3 regions of the Microbispora sp. H10949 genome follow, and region 1 is predicted to be linked to each of the others. Evidence: predicted binding sites of a transcription regulator. Region 1 holds the regulator's gene; each other region holds the start of a gene.
What was found. The regulator LexA, encoded in region 1, represses DNA repair genes until DNA is damaged. The targets are predictions, from matches to a motif close to TCGAACANNTGTTCGA.
Positions count from the first base shown of each region.

Region 2: recA (recombinase RecA) is a predicted target of LexA. The motif match lies at 3,921-3,936, and genes of this name have one in related genera.
Region 3: HHX40_RS18810 (DUF6504 family protein) is a predicted target of LexA. The motif match lies at 4,584-4,599, and genes of this name have one in related genera.

Region 1 covers NZ_JABBWZ010000011.1:277,947-284,019, reverse strand. The annotation lists gene HHX40_RS37205 (cellulase family glycosylhydrolase) at 1-479, shown strand, start outside; gene HHX40_RS27915 (MalY/PatB family protein) at 489-1,586, opposite strand; gene lexA (transcriptional repressor LexA) at 1,685-2,398, opposite strand; gene nrdR (transcriptional regulator NrdR) at 2,829-3,287, shown strand; gene HHX40_RS27900 (vitamin B12-dependent ribonucleotide reductase) at 3,398-6,073, shown strand, end outside.
Region 2 covers NZ_JABBWZ010000001.1:774,735-780,807, reverse strand. The annotation lists gene HHX40_RS03460 (VOC family protein) at 1-223, shown strand, start outside; gene HHX40_RS03455 (DUF3046 domain-containing protein) at 294-488, shown strand; gene HHX40_RS03450 (hypothetical protein) at 720-1,181, shown strand; gene HHX40_RS03445 (winged helix-turn-helix domain-containing protein) at 1,178-1,486, shown strand; gene HHX40_RS03440 (ABC transporter ATP-binding protein) at 1,479-2,357, shown strand; gene HHX40_RS03435 (ABC transporter permease) at 2,354-3,439, shown strand; gene HHX40_RS03430 (hypothetical protein) at 3,498-3,773, opposite strand; gene recA (recombinase RecA) at 4,104-5,237, shown strand; gene recX (recombination regulator RecX) at 5,246-6,073, shown strand, end outside.
Region 3 covers NZ_JABBWZ010000006.1:507,103-513,175, reverse strand. The annotation lists gene HHX40_RS18815 (DNA polymerase III subunit alpha) at 611-4,228, opposite strand; gene HHX40_RS18810 (DUF6504 family protein) at 4,243-4,509, opposite strand; gene HHX40_RS18805 (hypothetical protein) at 4,699-5,913, opposite strand; gene HHX40_RS18800 (alpha/beta fold hydrolase) at 6,028-6,073, shown strand, end outside.

The DNA.
Region 1 (6,073 bases):
AGGCCAAGCAGAGCATCATCTCGCCGTACCTGATCCCGCCGGTGGGCGGCAGGCCGCAGTCGCCTTCGGCGTCCCCGTCCTCCTCGCCCTCGACCTCTCCCTCATCCTCTCCCTCGGCGTCACCGTCGGTGTCCCCGTCGGCCTCGCCGTCCGCGTCCCCCAGCGGGAACGGGGGCAAGTCCTGCACCGCCACCTACAAGGTCGTCAACCAGTACAGCGGCGGCTTCCAGGGTGAGGTCACGGTGAAGGCGGGCAGCTCCGCCATCTCCGGCTGGACCGTGAAGTGGGCCTTCCCGAACGGGCAGACCATCAGCCAGCTCTGGAACGGCTCGCTCAGCGCCAGCGGGTCCAATGTCACGGTGACGAACATGTCCTACAACGGCGCGCTCGGCGCCGGGGCGTCCACGGCGTTCGGGTTCAACGCGAGCTGGTCCGGCACCAACGGCGTGCCGTCGCAGGTCACCTGCGCGGCGAGCTGAGCGGGCGGATCACTTCAGCGCGGCGGCGATCCTGGCCAGGATCTCCTCCAGGATCGGCGCCGACGTCGCGAAGTTGAGGCGGGCGAACGTGTCCCCGCCTCCGTAGTTGGGGCCCGGGTTGAGCTTGACCCGGGCCTCCCGCTCGACGAAGGAGGCGGCGTCGGGGATGCCGAAGTCGAGCCACGCGAGATAGGTGGCCTCGGGCATGCGGTACCCCACCCCGGACGGGAGCCGCTCGGCGACGAGCCGGCGGTTGCGGTCCAGGATCGCCAGCACCTCCTCCAGCCACGCGTGGCCGTGCCGCCACGCGGCCACCGTGGCCTCCACGCCGAGGACGCTCGGCGCGCCGTAGATGTGGGCGGGCTGGCGGCCGATCGCGTCCCTGACGTCCCTGGCGCCCAGATGGGCCACCGAGCAGTGCAGCCCGCCCATGTTGAACGCCTTGCTGGCGGAGGTCAGCGTGACCGTGCGCTCCGGGAGGATCGTGGCGAACGGGATGTGCCGGGCCGGGGCGTACGTCAGGTCGGCGTGGATCTCGTCGGCGATCACCAGCGTGCCGTGCCGGTCGGCGTACGCGGCGACCGCCTCCAGCTCCTCCCGGGTGAACGACCGGCCCGACGGGTTCTGCGGGTTCACCAGCAGGAGCACCCGTACGGGCTCATCGGGGACCTCGAACCGGCCCTCGGCCGTCAGCGGCATCGGCACCAGGCGGCGGCCCATCCCCGTGATGGTGACGAGGAAGGGGTCGTAGGCCGGGACGTGCAGCGCCACCGCGTCGCCGGGCTCGGTCATGAGGTGCAGCAGCACCTGGAGGGCCTGGTTGAGGTCGGTGTAGGACCGCACATGCCCGGGATCGGCGCGCCAGCCGTACCTCGCCTCCATCCGCTCGGCGAACGCCTCCGCCAGCGGCCCGGCGGCCGGCTGGTCCAGCCACTCGGGATAGCCGAGATCCGTGGCCGCGCGTCGCGCGACGGCCTCCCGGACCGCGTCGGGCACCGGGAAGTCCATGTCGGCGACCCAGGCGGGGATGACATCGGGCGCGGCCAGGGCCCACTTGATCCCGTCACGGGCGCGGGCGGCCTCCAGGGAGAGCGAGTCGAGTTCCACGGGACTCACCCTAATCGCCAGATATCGGTCATCCGGGAAGCAGCCATACCGGCGTCCCGCGGCGGGACGCCGGCACGGGCGTGACTACAGCCGCGCGACTACAGCTTGCGCAGGACGGCCGTGACCTTGCCGAGCACGGTGGCCTCGTCACCGGGGATCGGCTCGTAGTTCGGGTTGTGCGGCACCAGCCACACGTGCCCGTCCTTGCGCTTGAACGTCTTCACGGTGGCCTCGCCGTCGATCATCGCCGCGACGATGTCACCGTTGTCGGCCACCGGCTGCTGCCGCACCACGACCCAGTCGCCGTCCGCGATGGCGGCCTCGATCATCGAGTCGCCGGAGACCTGGAGCAGGAACAGCGTGCCCTCGCCGACAAGCTGCTTGGGGAGCGCGAACACGTCCTCGATGCTCTGCTCGGCGAGGATGGGGCCACCGGCGGCGATGCGGCCGACCAGCGGAACGTACGCCGCGGTGGGCCGGTTGAAGCCGCTCTCCTCCTCGGCGGCGTCCGGGTCCACCCACAGGACCGGCTCACCGGGGAGCCTGACCTCCAGCGCCCGGGGGCGGTGCGGGTCCCGGCGGAGGTAGCCCTTACGCTGGAGCGCCGTGAGCTGGTGCGACACGCTGGAGGTGCTGGTCAGCTGGACAGCCTCCCCGATCTCCCGCATGGACGGCGGATAGCCGCGCTGCTGGACCGAGTCGCGGATCACCTCGAGGATCTTCCGCTGCCTGGGGGTGAGGCCAAGCGAGTCACGCCGACGAACCGCGAGGTCGCCGACGCCATTCGCCTGCTCACTTCGGTCACTCACGATGCCACCTCTCAATCCGTGTTCCTCATGTCGCACAGAGCGACCGTACCGCGATTCAAGATCAGCGTCAAACAATTGTTCGATATCCAGCGAAATCGCCGATCTCGCCGTTCTCCTCATCGTACGGGAGTTCGATCGATCCCGTGTTCGATTTACCCGATCTTCTCGGCGGGTCGTACGCCCAGCTCAGAAGGAATGGGGAAATCGGGACCCGAAAAAGCCGCACGGCCTATTCCTTCATGCCCGGGGCAGGGGAGGCGGGTGGGGCTGATGGGGCGACACGCCCGCCGAGCAGGAACTTCCCCCGCCACGCCCGGTTCGACTTGCGTTCAAGGACGGGCACTTCTACCGTTGGACCCCAACATCTAGTAGTCACAGCGGTGTAAGTTCACTACACCTTGTGTTCGGGATGGGCGTTCAGGGAGGCGATGAAGTGCACTGTCCGTTCTGTCGCCACCCGGACACACGGGTCGTGGACAGCCGCGCAGCCGAGGACGGCGCGGCCATCCGCCGCCGCCGCACCTGCCCCGAATGCGGGCGCAGGTTCACCACGCAGGAGACCGTCCTGCTGATGGTGAGCAAACGCAGCGGCGTCACCGAGCCGTTCTCCCGGGAGAAGGTCGTCGCGGGCGTACGGCGCGCCTGTCAGGGACGCCCGGTCGGCGAGGACTCCCTCGCCCAGCTCGGGCAGCGCGTGGAGGAGACCATCCGGGCCACCGGCGCCGCGGAGATCGCCTCGCACGAGGTGGGGCTGGCCATCCTGGGCCCGCTCCGCGACCTGGACGAGGTGGCGTACCTGCGGTTCGCGTCGGTCTACCGGAGCTTCGAGACGCTGGCGGACTTCGAAGCGGAGATCGAGCGGCTCAGGGCGGCCCACGGCGGCGGGGAGTAGCCGCCGGCGCCGGCGGGCGGGGCGAGGAGCGAGCCGTGCGGCGCGACGATGAGGGTGTAACGAGCGTGGTCGGAAAGAGGGGCTCCATCGGGCCCCGGGAGGGGGAAGTCATGACGGAGACCGTGAGCGGCACAGCGGCGGGTGCGGGAGGCCGGGGAGCGAAGCGTCCGCGCAAGGGCCTGAAGATGAAGCGCATCTTCACCACGCCGGGCGTCCACCCGTACGACGAGGTCCGCTGGGAGCGGCGCGACGTCGTGATGACCAACTGGCGCGACGGCTCGGTCAACTTCGAGCAGCACGGCGTGGAGTTCCCCGCCTCCTGGTCGGTCAACGCGGCCAACATCGTGACCACCAAGTACTTCCGGGGCGCGGTGGGCACCCCGCAGCGCGAGTCGAGCCTGCGGCAGCTCGTCGACCGGGTGGTGGGCGTCTACACCAGGACCGGCGTCGAGAACGGCTACTTCGCCTCCGACGAGGACGCGGAGATCTTCGACCACGAGCTCAAGCACGCCCTGATCCACCAGGTCTTCAGCTTCAACTCCCCGGTCTGGTTCAACGTCGGCACCCGCTCCCCCCAGCAGGTGAGCGCGTGTTTCATCCTCGCCGTGGACGACACGATGGAGTCGATCCTCGACTGGTACAAGGAAGAGGGCGTGATCTTCAAGGGCGGCTCGGGCTCGGGGGTCAACCTCTCCCGGATCCGCTCGTCCAAGGAGCTGCTGTCCAGCGGCGGCACGGCCAGCGGCCCGGTGTCCTTCATGCGCGGCGCCGACGCGTCCGCCGGGACCATCAAGTCGGGCGGCGCCACCCGCAGGGCGGCGAAGATGGTCGTCCTCGACGTGGACCACCCCGACATCGAGGAGTTCATCGAGACCAAGGCGCGCGAGGAGGACAAGGTCCGCGCGCTGCGCGACGCCGGGTTCGACATGGACCTCGGCGGCAAGGACATCGTGTCCGTCCAGTACCAGAACGCCAACAACTCGGTCCGCGTCTCGGACGAGTTCATGCGCGCCGTGGAGGCCGGGTCGAACTTCGGCCTGCGGGCCCGGCTGACGGGCGAGGTCATCGAGGAGGTGGAGTCCCGGTCGCTGTTCCGCAAGATGGCGCAGGCCGCCTGGGAGTGCGCCGACCCGGGCGTGCAGTACGACGACACGATCAACGACTGGCACACCTGCCCGGAGACCGGGCGCATCACGGCGAGCAACCCGTGCTCGGAGTACGTCCACCTGGACAACTCCTCGTGCAACCTCGCCTCGATCAACCTGCTGAAGTTCCTGCGCGACGACGACAGCTTCGACGTCGCGAACTTCGTGAAGATCACCGAGCTGATCATCACGGCGATGGACATCTCCATCACCTTCGCCGACTTCCCGACGCGGAAGATCGCCGAGACCACCCGGGCGTACCGGCAGCTCGGCATCGGCTACGCCAACCTGGGCGCGCTGCTGATGGCGACCGGCCACGCGTACGACTCCGACGGGGGCCGGGCGATCGCCGCGGGCATCACCTCGCTGATGACCGCCGTCTCCTACCGCCGCTCGGCCGAGCTCGCCGGGATCGTCGGCCCGTACGACGGCTACCAGCGCAACGCGGAGCCGCACAAGCGGGTCATGCGCAAGCACGCCGCGGCCAACGACAACCTGCGCACCCTTGACGACATGGACAAGGGCCTGCACGCCGAGGCCACCCGGCAGTGGCAGGAATGCCTTCGCACCGGTGAGAAGAACGGATACCGGAACGCGCAGGCCTCGCTGCTGGCGCCCACGGGAACCATCGGCCTCATGATGGACTGCGACACCACCGGCATCGAGCCCGACCTGGCGCTGGTCAAGTTCAAGAAGCTCGTCGGCGGCGGCTCCATGCAGATCGTCAACCAGACGATCCCGCGTGCGCTGCGCCGGCTGGGCTACCTGGAGGAGCAGGTCGAGGCGATCGTCGAGTACATCGCCGAGCACGGTCACGTCGTGGACGCCCCCGGCCTGCGGCCGGAGCACTACGAGGTGTTCGACTGCGCGATGGGGGAGCGGGCCATCGCCCCGATGGGCCACGTCCGGATGATGGCGGCGGTCCAGCCGTTCCTGTCCGGCGCGATCTCCAAGACCGTGAACCTGCCCGAGGCGGCCACGGTCGACGACATCGAGCAGGTCTACCTGGAGGGCTGGCGGCTCGGCCTCAAGGCGCTGGCCGTCTACCGCGACAACTGCAAGGTCGGCCAGCCGCTGTCGATCGCGAAGAAGACCTCCGAGGACGCCTCCGAGGAAGCGGCTCCGGAGTCGAAGGAGCCGGTCGTCCAGGTCGTGGAGGTCGCGCGGCCGACCCGGCGGCGGATGCCGAACCAGCGGCCCAGCACCACCACCCGCTTCACGGTGGGCGGGGCCAAGGGCTACATGACCGCCTCGTCCTACCCCGACGACGGCCTGGGCGAGGTCTTCCTCAAGATGTCCAAGCAGGGCAGCACGCTCGCGGGGGTCATGGACGCCTTCTCGGTGGCCATCTCGATCGGCCTCCAGTACGGCGTGCCGCTGGACACGTACGTGCAGAAGTTCGTCAACATGCGGTTCGAGCCCGCCGGCATGACCGACGACCCGGACGTCCGGATGGCGCAGTCCGTGATGGACTACATCTTCCGGCGGCTCGCGCTCGACTACCTGCCGTACGAGGACAGGGCGGCCCTGGGCATCTTCTCCGCCTCCGAGCGGGCCGCGCAGCAGCGCGGGGAGGACCCGGCCGCGATCCAGGACGTCGACACGGCCGCACTGGCCCAGTCGGCGCCCATCGAGAAGCGT
Region 2 (6,073 bases), on a different contig from region 1:
ACTCGACCTGGAGCCGTACAAGGAGGTTCTCGGCGGCCTCCACCACATCGCGATCTCCGTGGAGCGGGCGACGTGGGAGCGCCTGCGCGGCAAGCTCGACGCGGCCGGCGTGCCGTACCAGGAGGAGAGCGGCAGTTCGATCTACTTCCGGGACCCGGACGGCGCTCGCCTGGAGCTCCTCGCCGACCCCCTCGGCGAGATGTACGGCGCCCGCGTGATGTGACGGGACGGGCGCGGCGTCACGGTCGCCGAGGGCGGTGAGGCCATTCCGCCTGGGGGGCCATACTGAACGCATGCGCCTCACCGACTTCTGGAACAGGATGCGCCGCCACTTCGGCGAGGCGTACGCGGAGTCGTGGGCCAAGGACTACGTCCTCGCCGGTCTCGGCGGGCGCACCGTCGAGCAGGCCCTCGCCGAAGGTGTGGCGGCGAAGCAGGTCTGGCAGGCCGTCTGCCAGGCGGTCGACGTCGACCCCAAGCTGCGCTGACGCACTGCCGCGCGGCATCGGCGTCGCACCGCTGAACTGGCCGCGGGCCCGCCCGCCCGACGGCCGGCCGCCGCCTCCTCCTCCTCCTCCTCCTCCTCGCGATCACGCCACTCTCCCGGGCGGGTTCCGTCCCCGGCGGTCCCCGCCTCTGTTTCAGTCGCCTATGGCAAGTACTTGAACGCTGGTTGAGCGGTTGCTATCGTGTTGATCGGATGAATGGGGAGGAAGCACATGGGCGGAGATCACTTCACTCCCGACGAGGCTCTCCGGGAGATCGGGCGGGTGGACCGGCAGGTCAGGCGGTCCGCTCGCGGCCCCGGGCGGGCGTACCTGCTCGTGGGGCTGGCCACGATGGTCTACTGGCCGGTGATGTTCCTCGGCGGCGGCGTGTGGCCGTTGATCGGCGGGCTCGGGTGGATCGCGCTGACGGTGGCACTCTGCGTGTACTGGGCCAGGCTGCGGGTCCACGACCGGCTGCTGAAGCGGGTCAGGAAGCCCGTCGAGGCGGCGTACGTGGTGACGATGCCGCTGCCGTTCGTCTACGGCGTCTGGCTGATGCCGCCCACCCTCACGGTGGGATCGACAGTGGTGCTGCTCGCGCTGTCGGTGCTCGCGGGGCTGCCCCTGGTGTACGGCGGGCTCCTCCTGATGAGGGACTCGCCTGCGGGGGCCCCGCTGACGAGGGACCGATGACCGCGCACCCGCGTCACGAGCTCGACGAGATCATCCACGCCCCGGTGCGGCTGTCGATCGTGGCGGCGCTGGCCGCCGCCGAGAAGGCCGATTTCCGCTTCCTCCGCGACACGATCGAGGTCAGCGACTCACTGCTCAGCAAGCACGTCCTCACACTCGAAGAGGCCGGCTACGTCCGCGTGGAGAAGACCTTCGTCGGCAAGCGGGGGCGCACCTGGCTCTCGCTGACCGAGCGGGGACGGGCGGCGTTCGAGAACTACATGGACGTGCTCCGGCGAATCATGGAGGCAACCCCCCGTGCTTGAGATCGACGGACTGCGCAAACGCTACGGAGACAAGACCGCTCTCGACGGGGTCGGCTTCACCGTACGGCCCGGCGAGATGTTCGGCTTCGTCGGCGCCAACGGCGCGGGCAAGACGACGACGATGCGCATCGTGATGGGCGTGCTCGGCGCCGACTCCGGGGAGGTGCGGCTCGACGGGCGTCTGCTGGGTTACGACGATCGGCGCGGGTTCGGCTACATGCCGGAGGAACGCGGCCTCTACCAGAAGATGAAGGTCGCCGAGCAGATCGAGTACTTCGGCCGGCTCCACGGCCTCGCCCCGGCCGCCGCCCGCATCGCCACGGACGCCCTGCTCGAACGGCTCGGCCTGGTCGAGCGGCGCGACGACGCGGTCGAGGCGCTGTCGCTGGGCAACCAGCAGCGCGTGCAACTCGCGGTCGCGCTCGTCCACGAGCCGACGGTGCTGATCCTCGACGAGCCCTTCTCCGGCCTCGACCCGCTGGCGGTCGACGCGCTGGCGGAGGTGCTCAAGGACCGCGCCGCCGAGGGCGTGCCGGTCATCTTCTCCAGCCATCAGCTGGACCTGGTCGAACGGCTCTGCGACTCGGTCGGCATCATCTCCGCGGGCCGGATGGTCGCGTACGGCCCGGTCGCCGAGCTCCGGGAGCGGGAGGGCCGCGGGGTGCTGCGCGTCGTGGTCCGGGACGCCGCGCCCGGGTGGGCCGACGGCCTGCCCGGCAGGATCGCCCGCGAGGGCGACCGCGACGTCCTGCTCTGCGAGGAGGGAGACGACCAGGCCGTCCTCCGTACGGCGATGGGCGCGGGGACGGTCGAGCACTTCGGGCGGCGGCAGCCGACCCTCACCGAGATCTTCAGGGAGGCGGTGGCATGAACGGGCTGTTGCTGGTGGCCCAGCGGGAGGTCCGCACGCGGATCCGGACGAAGTCCTTCCTGATCAGCTTGGCGATCAGTGCGATCCTGGTGGCCGCGCTGGCGTTCCTGCCGAAGGTGCTCGGCGGCGACGGCATCTTCGACGTCGGTGTGGTGGGCCCGGCCCCCGCGCCCGTCACCCAGCTCTCCTACTCGCGGTATCCGGACGAGGCGGCCGCGCGGAAGGCGGTGATCGGCGGAGACGTCGACGCGGCCCTGATCGGCGGTGACAGGGTCATCGCGAACGGCGAGCTCGACCAGCGGCTGGGGCTGATCCTCGAAAGCGTCCACCGGGACGAGCAGATCAGGGCGGCCGGGGTCACGGTCACGCCGCTGCGGGTGGAGTCGGTCGGCGCCGACGCGCGGTACCAGGGTGTGCGCACCGGCATCGCCACGCTGCTCGTGATGGTGCTGTTCTTCCTGTTCATCTACTCCTCGATGTACGTCGCGATGGGCGTGGTGGAGGAGAAGGGCAGCCGGATCGTGGAGATCCTGCTGACCTCGGTGCGCCCGTGGCAGCTGCTGGGCGGCAAGATCGTCGGGCTGGGCGTCCTGGGGCTGGTCAACCTCGCCGTGGTCGTCGCCGCCGGGCTGGCCGCGTCGGCCGCGACCGGCTTCGCGGCCGACCTGCCGCCGGGAATGGGCGGGATCGTCGTCAGCGCGCTGGTCTGGTTCGTGCTGGGCTACGCGTTCTTCGCCGTGCTCGCCGCCACCTTCGGCTCGCTGGTGTCGAGGCAGGAGGAGCTGAACACGGTGCTGACGCCGATGACCACGCTCATGATGCTGACCTACGTGACGGCCTACTTCGCCGCCGTCCAGCCGACCGGCGCGGTCGCGCGCGTCCTGTCGCTCGTGCCGCCGTTCTCCTCCATGGTCATGCCCGTGCGGACGGCGGCCACCGGCGTCCCCCTGGGAGAGATTCTCATCGCCGTGGCGCTCATGATCGTGGCGGTCGTGGGCGTGCTGCTGTTCGCCTCCCGGGTGTACCAGCGCGCGGTGCTCCGTACGGGCGCCCGGGTCAGGCTGGGCGAAGTCCTGCGCTGACCGCGTACGGGACCGGGCTCGGCGGTTTCCGGCGGGATCCCGGCGAGGTCCCGGCGGGTCAGAGCGGCCGGGTGAGCGTCGAGTGGATCGTCTCGGCCGCGCGGCCGGGATCGTCGGCGCTCTCCTGTCCGCCCGGTGCCCACAGGAACGTCCAGCCCTCCCCGGAGGGGATCGCGAAGACGATCGTCTGCCTGCCGGTCTCCGGGTGCCAGACGGAGAGGACGGGGGTGTCCCCGCCGATCAGCCGGGCGGCGAGGCCGTAGCCGGGGAGCCGGGCGGCGAGTGCCTCCAGGTAGGCCAGGCGCTGCCTGCCAAAGTCGCCGGTGCCCGTCACGAGGCCCCCTTCGCGGGAGATCCAGCTTTGTTACAAGGATCGTCGCAGGTCAACGGGACGACAACCATGAACGGGTAACGCCCGGGAATGTAACGCCGCCGGGAACTCCGGCCGGTTTCGCGACACCGGCGGCGGTTCCTCATGTGATCGAACAGTCGTTCGGCTATATTGGTCTGGTCGCCCACGGGGTGCGCGCCGCGCGCGGCGCCCGGACGCGGCGGACCGCCGTACCCGCCCTCCGGGCGGTGTGCGGGAAGCTCAGGAAATTGTCGGTCGCACCCCGTAGCTTTTCGGTGACCGAGCAGACGACCACCCTCCAGGGGGCACCCAATGGCAATCAACGACCGCGAGAAGGCCCTTGAGACCGCCCTCGCGCAAATCGAGCGGCAGTTCGGCAAGGGCAGCGTCATGCGTCTCGGAGACGACGCGCGTGCCCCGATCGAGGTCATCCCCACCGGCGCCATCGCTCTCGACGTGGCTCTCGGCATCGGCGGCTTCCCCCGGGGCCGGATCGTGGAGGTGTACGGTCCGGAGTCCTCCGGTAAGACGACGGTCGCCCTGCACGCCGTGGCCAACGCCCAGAAGGGCGGCGGCATCGCCGCCTTCATCGACGCCGAGCACGCCCTCGACCCCGAGTACGCGAAGAAGCTGGGGGTCGACGTCGACGCGCTGCTCGTCTCCCAGCCGGACACCGGTGAGCAGGCCCTCGAGATCGCCGACATGCTGATCCGCTCAGGCGCCGTCGACATCATCGTGATCGACTCCGTGGCGGCCCTCGTGCCCAAGGCGGAGATCGAGGGCGAGATGGGCGACAGCCACGTCGGTCTCCAGGCCCGCCTCATGTCGCAGGCGCTGCGCAAGATCGCCGGCGCCCTGAACCAGACCCGGACGACCGCCATCTTCATCAACCAGCTCCGCGAGAAGATCGGCGTGATGTTCGGAAGCCCCGAGACCACCACGGGTGGCAAGGCGCTGAAGTTCTACGCGTCGGTGCGGCTGGACGTGCGCCGGATCGAGACGCTCAAGGACGGCACCGAGCCGGTCGGCAACCGGACCCGGGTGAAGGTCGTCAAGAACAAGATGGCCCCGCCGTTCCGCCAGGCCGACTTCGACATCCTCTACGGCATGGGCATCTCCCGCGAGGGTGGTCTGATCGACATGGGCGTCGAGCACGGGTTCGTGCGTAAGGCGGGCGCCTGGTACACGTACGAGGGCGACCAGCTCGGGCAGGGCAAGGAGAACGCCCGCAACTTCCTGAAGAACAACCCCGACATCGCCAACGAGATCGAGAAGAAGATCAAGGAGAAGCTGGGGGTCGGGCCCCGGCTCGACACGCCGAACGAGACTCCCGCCGCTCCGGCCGCCGCCGCGCCCGCGGCCACGTCGGGCCGAGCGACCGCGTCCGCGTCCGCGTCGGGCCGGGGCAGCAAGGCGGCCGCCGCGCCCAAGCCGGGTGACGTCTGAGCGCAGGCATGAGGCGCGACGAGCCCTCCGGCCCGGACGACGAGTTCGGGCCGGGGGACTGGAACTCGGGACCCTGGGGGCCGGTCGAGGAGCCGGCCGGTCCGGCCGACGACGCGTCCGCGACGATCGCCGCTCTGCGGGCGCAGATCCGCAGGCGTGAACGGCGAGCCCCGGACGGCTCCGGCAGGACTGACAGCTCCGGCGACGCTGACGGCGCCGCCGGCTCTGGTGGGTTCGACCTCTGGGACCAGGACGGCACGGAGCGGGACGGCGCGGGCCGGGCCGCCGGGTCCGGGCGTCGCCGTCAGGGGCGCGGCAGGAGGCGGGAGAACCGGCGAGCGCCGGAAGGCTGGGAAGCACGGGCAGATCAGGGAGCCTGGGAAGCGCCTGACCCGGAAGCGCCGGATCGGCAAATGCCCGGGGACCGGGAAGCGCTGGGAGGGCGAGAAGCGCGCGGAGGCCAGGGAACTCGCCGAGGCCGGAGGGCGCGGGGCGAGCGGCGTGAGCGGTCCGGCGGGTGGCTGCCGGACGGGCCGCGGGAGGGCAGCGCGGCGAGTGAGGGGCCGCCGGCCGACCCCGAGGCGGTGGCCAGGGCCATCTGCCTGCGGCTGCTGACGATGGCGCCCAGGACCCGGGCCCAGCTCGCGGACGCCCTGCGCAAGCGGGACGTGCCCGAGGAGGCGGCGAACGCCGTGCTGGAGCGGTTCTCCGAGGTCGGGCTCATCGACGACGAGGCGTTCGCCGCCGCGTGGGTGACCTCCCGGCACGCCGGACGCGGCCTGGCCCGGCGCGCGCTGGCGCAGGAACTGCGGCGGCGCGGCGTCGCCGAGGAGACG
Region 3 (6,073 bases), on a different contig from region 1:
CGCCCGCGGTGCTCGCGGTGGCCTGCCTCGTGCCCGGGATCAACCTGGTGATGCCGCCGATCCTGGCCGACCTGGCGTGGCGTGAGACGCCGGCGCCCGGGCGCAGGGGTCCGGGACGCGCGCGGCGCGCCGACGGGGACGACCGCGATCCCGCCTACGGCGCGACTCCGGAGACCGGGGCGCCCGGCGCTCCGGGCGACGGGCCCGGCCGCGTCCGGTGGCGGGCGACGCTCGCCTGCTGGTGGCTGAGCTGGCTGGCCGCGCTCGGCCTGGTGTTCGCCGGCCCGGCGCGGGACGGGCTGACCGGCCTCGGCCTGCCGCAGGTCGCCGCGGTGACCGTCGCGGCGATCCTCTGCGGCGCCGCCGTCCGCGAGGTCACCGACCGGCACGCGGGCGTGGCCGACCGCGGGCGCGACAGGCGGGGCGCCGCCCGCCCGCCGGCCCGCCTCAAGCAGCAGACCGGAGCGCTCTTCGAAGCGCCCGGCGGAGCGACCGGCACGCCGAGCGGCCCGGTGCGCATCGCGGCGGACGGCGCCATGGACAGTGCCATGGAGGGCGCGATGGAGGGCGCCGGCGCGCGGCGCGCCGCAGCAGGTGACGGCACGGCCCGTCAGCGGCCGGGCGGGGGCCCCGAACTGCCGGAGCTGGCGTGCCAGAGCCGCCGCTGGGGCTCTCCCGGATGGCCGGGGAGCCGTCCCTCCCGCGCGGCGGGCGGGGCCCCGTTGTCGGAGTAGGGCGACACCCGGAAGCCGTTGCCGTACTCGATGGGCCGCCCGCCCACTCCGGCGCCCGGCACGGGCACCTCGCCGAGTACGGCGCGTACGGCGTCGAGCCCCCGGGTGCGCCACACGTGGTCGAGGTCGGCGAGGTTCCAGCAGTGCACGGCGCGCAGCGAGACGGCCCTGATCCCGGTGCGCCGCACCACTCCCCGGGCGGCCAGCAGCCACGAACCGAACACCGTCGCGGCCGTGTGCGCCTGCACCGACTCGAAGAAGGTCAGGTCGATCGGGCCGGTGGAGTCGTCCAGGGTGGTGAAGATGACCCGCTGCCCCGAGCGCACCGCGGGCGTCTGGGTGGCGACCTTGACCCCCGCGACCAGGATCTCCGCGCCGTTGCGCTGCCGCAGCAGGTCGGCGGACCTCGTCACGCCGAGCGCGTCGAGCAGGTCGTGGTAGAAGTCCATGACGTGGTGGCTGACGTCCATGCCGAGGATCGCCAGCTCGGCCTCGACGGCCTCGGCCTCGGTCATCTCCGGCAGCTCGCCGGGCGCGACCCGCTCGGTGAACCCCATCGGCAGCTGCCCCGCCGCGCCGGCGGCGCCGCGGTCGAGCGCGCCGACCTGGGCGATCAGGTCGCGCCTGGTCAGCCGTCCGGGACGCCAGCGCGGCTCCCCCGGCCGCAGGCCGTGCAGCGCGTCGAACCCGCCGACCTCCACGATCCGCTCGGCGACCGGCCGTGAGGGCCGGGCCCGCTCCCAGAAGTCCGCGAGCGAGGTGTACGGCCGGCCGGCGACCATGCGGTCCACCTCGGCCTCGCTCACCCCCCGTACGGCCGAGAACGGCACCCGCAGGCCGTACCCGCGGCCGAACCCCCCGGGCCCGTCCTCCGCCGGACCCGTACGCTCGACCAGCCAGGTCTTCCCGGAGTGGTTGACGTCGAGGGGCAGGACGTCCACACCGCACTGGCGGGCCTCGTCGAGGATCACCCGGCTCGGGTACATGCCGGGGTCGTGGGTGAGCACGCCCGCGAGGAACGCGGCGGTGTGGTGCCGCTTGAGCCAGGCCGACTGGTAGGTGGGCAGCGCGAACGCCGCCGCGTGCGCCTTGCAGAACCCGAACCCGCCGAACGCGTCGAGCACCCTCCACGCCCGCTCGACGACGTCGGGGGCGTACCCCCTCTCCCGGGCGAGCGGCACGAACCACGCCCGCACGGCCTCGCGGCCCTCCGGCGTCCCGAGGGCGCGGCGGGCCCGGTCCGCCTCGGCCAGCCCCGCCCCGGTCATGACGTCGATGACCTTCATGACCTGCTCGTGGAAGACGACCACCCCGTTGGTCTCCCGGAGCGCCTCGCGCAGCGACTCGTGCGGATAACGCGCCTCCCGGAAACCGTGCCGGGTCTCCAGGTACGGCGTGACCATGTCGGAGTTGACCGGTCCCGGGCGGAACAGCGAGATGTCCACGATCAGGTCGTGCATGGTGCGCGGCTCCAGCTTGGCGACCAGCTCGCGCTGCCCCGGCGACTCGATCTGGAAGCACCCGATCGTACGGCTGAGGCGGATCATGTCGTAGGTGTCGCGGTCGTCGCGGGGAACGGCCTCCAGGTCGATCCGCCGGCCCTCCACCCGCTCGACCTCCTGGAGGGCGTAGGCGAGCGCCGACTGCATGCGCACGCCGAGCACGTCGAGCTTGAGCAGGCCCGCGTCCTCGACGTCGTCCTTGTCGAACTGCGACATGGGGAACTCCAGCAGGCTGCGCTCGACCGGGGTGCGGTCGCGCAGCGTGGAGTTGCCGATCAGCACGCCGCAGGGGTGCAGTGCGATGTGCCGGGGCAGCCCGTCGAGCCGCTCGGCCAGCCGGAACACGGCCTGGAGCGACCGGTCGTTCAGCCCGCTGTCCCGCAACTCGGGCAGGTCGGACAGCGCGGCCCTGATCTGCCTGGCCCGCACCTGCGGGAACGCCTTGGCGATAACGTCGATCTCGTGCGGCGGCAGGCCCATGGCCGCCCCGACGTCCCTGATCGCGCTGCGGGCGCGGTAGGTCTCCATCATCGACACGCAGGCCACCCGGTCCTCGCCGTACCGGCCGAGGATCGCCCGGTAGCAGTCGAGGCGGCGGGCGGACTCCACGTCGAGGTCGATGTCGGGCAGGCCCGGACGGCCCTCGGAGAGGAAGCGCTCCATCAGCAGGCCGTGTTCGAGCGGGTTCACCTCGCCGACGCCGATCAGGTAGTTGACCAGGCTGCCGGCCCCCGAACCGCGGATCGCGCACCGCACGCCCATCGCCCGGATCATGTCGGTGATGCCGACGACCGCGGTGAAGTATCCCGACAGCCGCTTCCGCTCGATGATCCCCAGCTCGGCCGCCAGGCGGTCGCGGGCCTCCGCCGAGCGGTCCAGGCCCCGCCGGGCCAGCCCCTCCTCGCACCGGCGGCGCAGCAGGGGGACCGGGTCCTCGCCGACCTCCGGCAGGTGCAGCCGGGGCCGTTCGGGTTCGAGCATGGGCACGATCTCGACGGGGTCGAGCACGCACCGCTCGGCCACCCGTCGCGTCTCGGCCAGCAGCCGCCCGGCCCGGCCGGGGTCGCCGCCGCAGATCCGCGCGGCCACCCGCGCCATCTCCGCGCCGTCCTTCAGGTACGCGTGGGCCGTGGGGTCGTCGATGTGCCGCCCGTCGAGGGGCACGAGCTTGCGCGCCGCGTCGAGCACGTTGCCGACCTGGTGATCGGCGGCGTCCAGGTAGCGGACCGCGTTGGTCAGCACGACCGGCACGCCCATCGAGTCGGCCAGCCCGATCATGCGGGCGGCGACGTTCGCGTCGCGGTAGCCGTACAGGTCGGAGACCTCGACGACCAGATCGGGGAGCACCGCGCGCCAGGCGGTCAGCAGGGCGCGGGCCTGGTCGTCGCGCCGTTCGGCCACCGCGCGGCCGAAGCCGGAGCGGGGCCCGAGCAGCACGGTCAGGCGCGGCCCGCCGTCCGGGCCGGTCGCGTGCTCGGCGATCATCCCCGGCGTGACGTACGGCTCGCCGCGCTCCCCCGCCCCGTGCGCGGCGGTGACGAGACGGCACAGCGAGGCCCAGCCGTCGGTGCGCGCGAGCACGACGACCCGCGCCGGCTCGCCCGGTGTCCTCCGTACGGCCCGCCGGCCCGGCGCCGGGAACAGCCCTTCACTTGGGAACGACCCTCCGCCCGGGAACGACCCTTCGGCCGCGAACGGGCCTTCGGCGGCGAGCGGGCCTTCGGCGGCGAGCGGGGCGGAGCCGCCCGCCGCCGGCGGGCCCGCGCCGAGAGCGAGGTCCACTCCGGCGATCGGGCGGACGCCCCGCTCGTGACACGCCCTGACGTGCTTGATCGCGCCGTAGAGGCCGTCTCGGTCGGTCAGCGCCAGCGTGTCCGTGCCCTGCTCGGCGGCCCGCCGGACGAGGGCGTCCGGGAACGCGGTGCCGTACCTCAGGGAGAAGGCCGACGCCACGTGCAGGTGAGCGAAGGGCCGCTCCTGGAGCGTTCCCATCGATCCCAGGCCCATCAGTCCCAGGCCCTCAGGAGGAGCCAGCCGTCGCTCGCGGTGTCGAAGCGCAGCTCATAGGTCCCCACCTCCCTGCCGGCTGCCGCCCCCACCCGCCAGAAGCGCCGCTCCCCGGGATCGGCGTCCGAGGTCTTCCACCATTCACGGGCGACCACCCAGTGATCCTGGATTTCGCGGACGGTGTAGAGCCGGTCACGCCAGACGAACTGCACAGGCTGCCCGTCCCGCACCCACACCTCGATCGGATCGCCGTAAAGTCTGCTCAAGACTCCTTCTCCCTGTGGCTTCGTGGCCACCCGGGGGAAGACGGGCGGATGATTCGGGCAGAATCGCCGCTACTTCGAACATACGTTCACAGAGGGCCGAGCGCAAGTCGGCGCGGCGCCTTCGGCTGTCCGTTTCGGGAGGTGTTCGCCACACCCGCGTCTCACGCCCGAGCAGCGGTCACCGGCCGGTCATCCGGCCACCCAGATCCCGCTCCCCCGGTACGGCGGCTCCTCACGCTCGGTGCCGTCCGCCGCCACCGCCCAGACGCGCGCCGTCCCCGGCTCCCTGACGACGGACCCCACCCCGGTGTGCCCGAGCGGACCCGCCGGAAACGTCCCGTGCGTCCACTCGCCGCCCGACAGGTGACCGACCGCCGTGTTCCACTCGTTCTTCGCGTAGAACAGCCAGAACCCGCCCCGGCCGTCGGCCTCCAGCCGCAGGTGGGGGTCGAGCTCGGGCTCGGGGACCAGGCTGTAGCCCCACCGTCCGTTCTCCCGCCGGAGAAGAAGTGTGCGGCCGCAGAAGGTCACGTCCTCCTCCTCGGTGCCGCAGACCCACGCGACCCAGCCGACGGCCGCCACCCGGCCCGACTCGTCCACCGCGAGGTCCACGAGCTCGGAGAGCTGGTTCCGGTGCAGCGCGGGAACCGCGGGGAGCGGGACCGTGCTCCAGGACCAGCCGTTCCACCGGGCGACGGCCGCCCGGCCGCGGCTCGAACCGGCCACCCAGACCTCACCGCCGGGCAGGCCGTCCACGTCTTTCGCGACCAGCGGCGGCCGTGCCGTGCGCCAGGCCCTGCCGTCCCAGCGCCGCAGATCGGCTCGGGAGCCCCAGGGCCCCTCGGCTCCCCCGGCTCCGTCCAGGAAGTTGGCGTTCACGACGGCCCACACGTCGCCGGGAGCCGCCGCGTGCACCCGATCCGGTTTCCCACCCGGGCCGGGCGCCGTGGTCCACCTCCGCCCGTCCCAGCGCGCGGCGGTCATCTCCCCGAACAGCCACACGTCGCGGTCGGAGGCGGCGGCCACGGCACGCGGCTCGGTCACCGGCGGAGCCGCGACCTCCCGCCACCGTCCGCCGTCTCCGCGCAGCAGCAGCGGTGCACTCGTCTCGGGCCCACAGGCGTGGGGCACCCGGGTGCCGGCCGCCCACACGGTCTTCTCCCGGGTGACGGCCAGGCCCATGAGGCGGTCGCGGTAGTCGTAGTACGCGCCCCGCCACTCTCCGGCCCGCCCGCCGTCTTCGCCCGGGCCGGACCGAGGCGTCGGCGAACCGGTCAGGCAGGGGGGCGACGGGCGCTCGGCGGGCGTGTCGCCCCGGGCGTCGGCCTCGTTCCAGGTCTCGAGATCGCGCGGCAGGGTCGACCCGCACGCCGTCAGCACCATCGCGGCCAGCGCCGCCGTCACGCACCTCATCCGCGTCCGCACACCCCATAGGACGCCCCCATCCGGCATCCGGTTCTGCCGAGTCCCGCGGCGTTAGGATACGACTGTATCCATTCAGAGGGGACGGGGCACGCCATGCGTACACCTGACCGGCCGTCGGCTTTCACCGGCGACTCCGCGC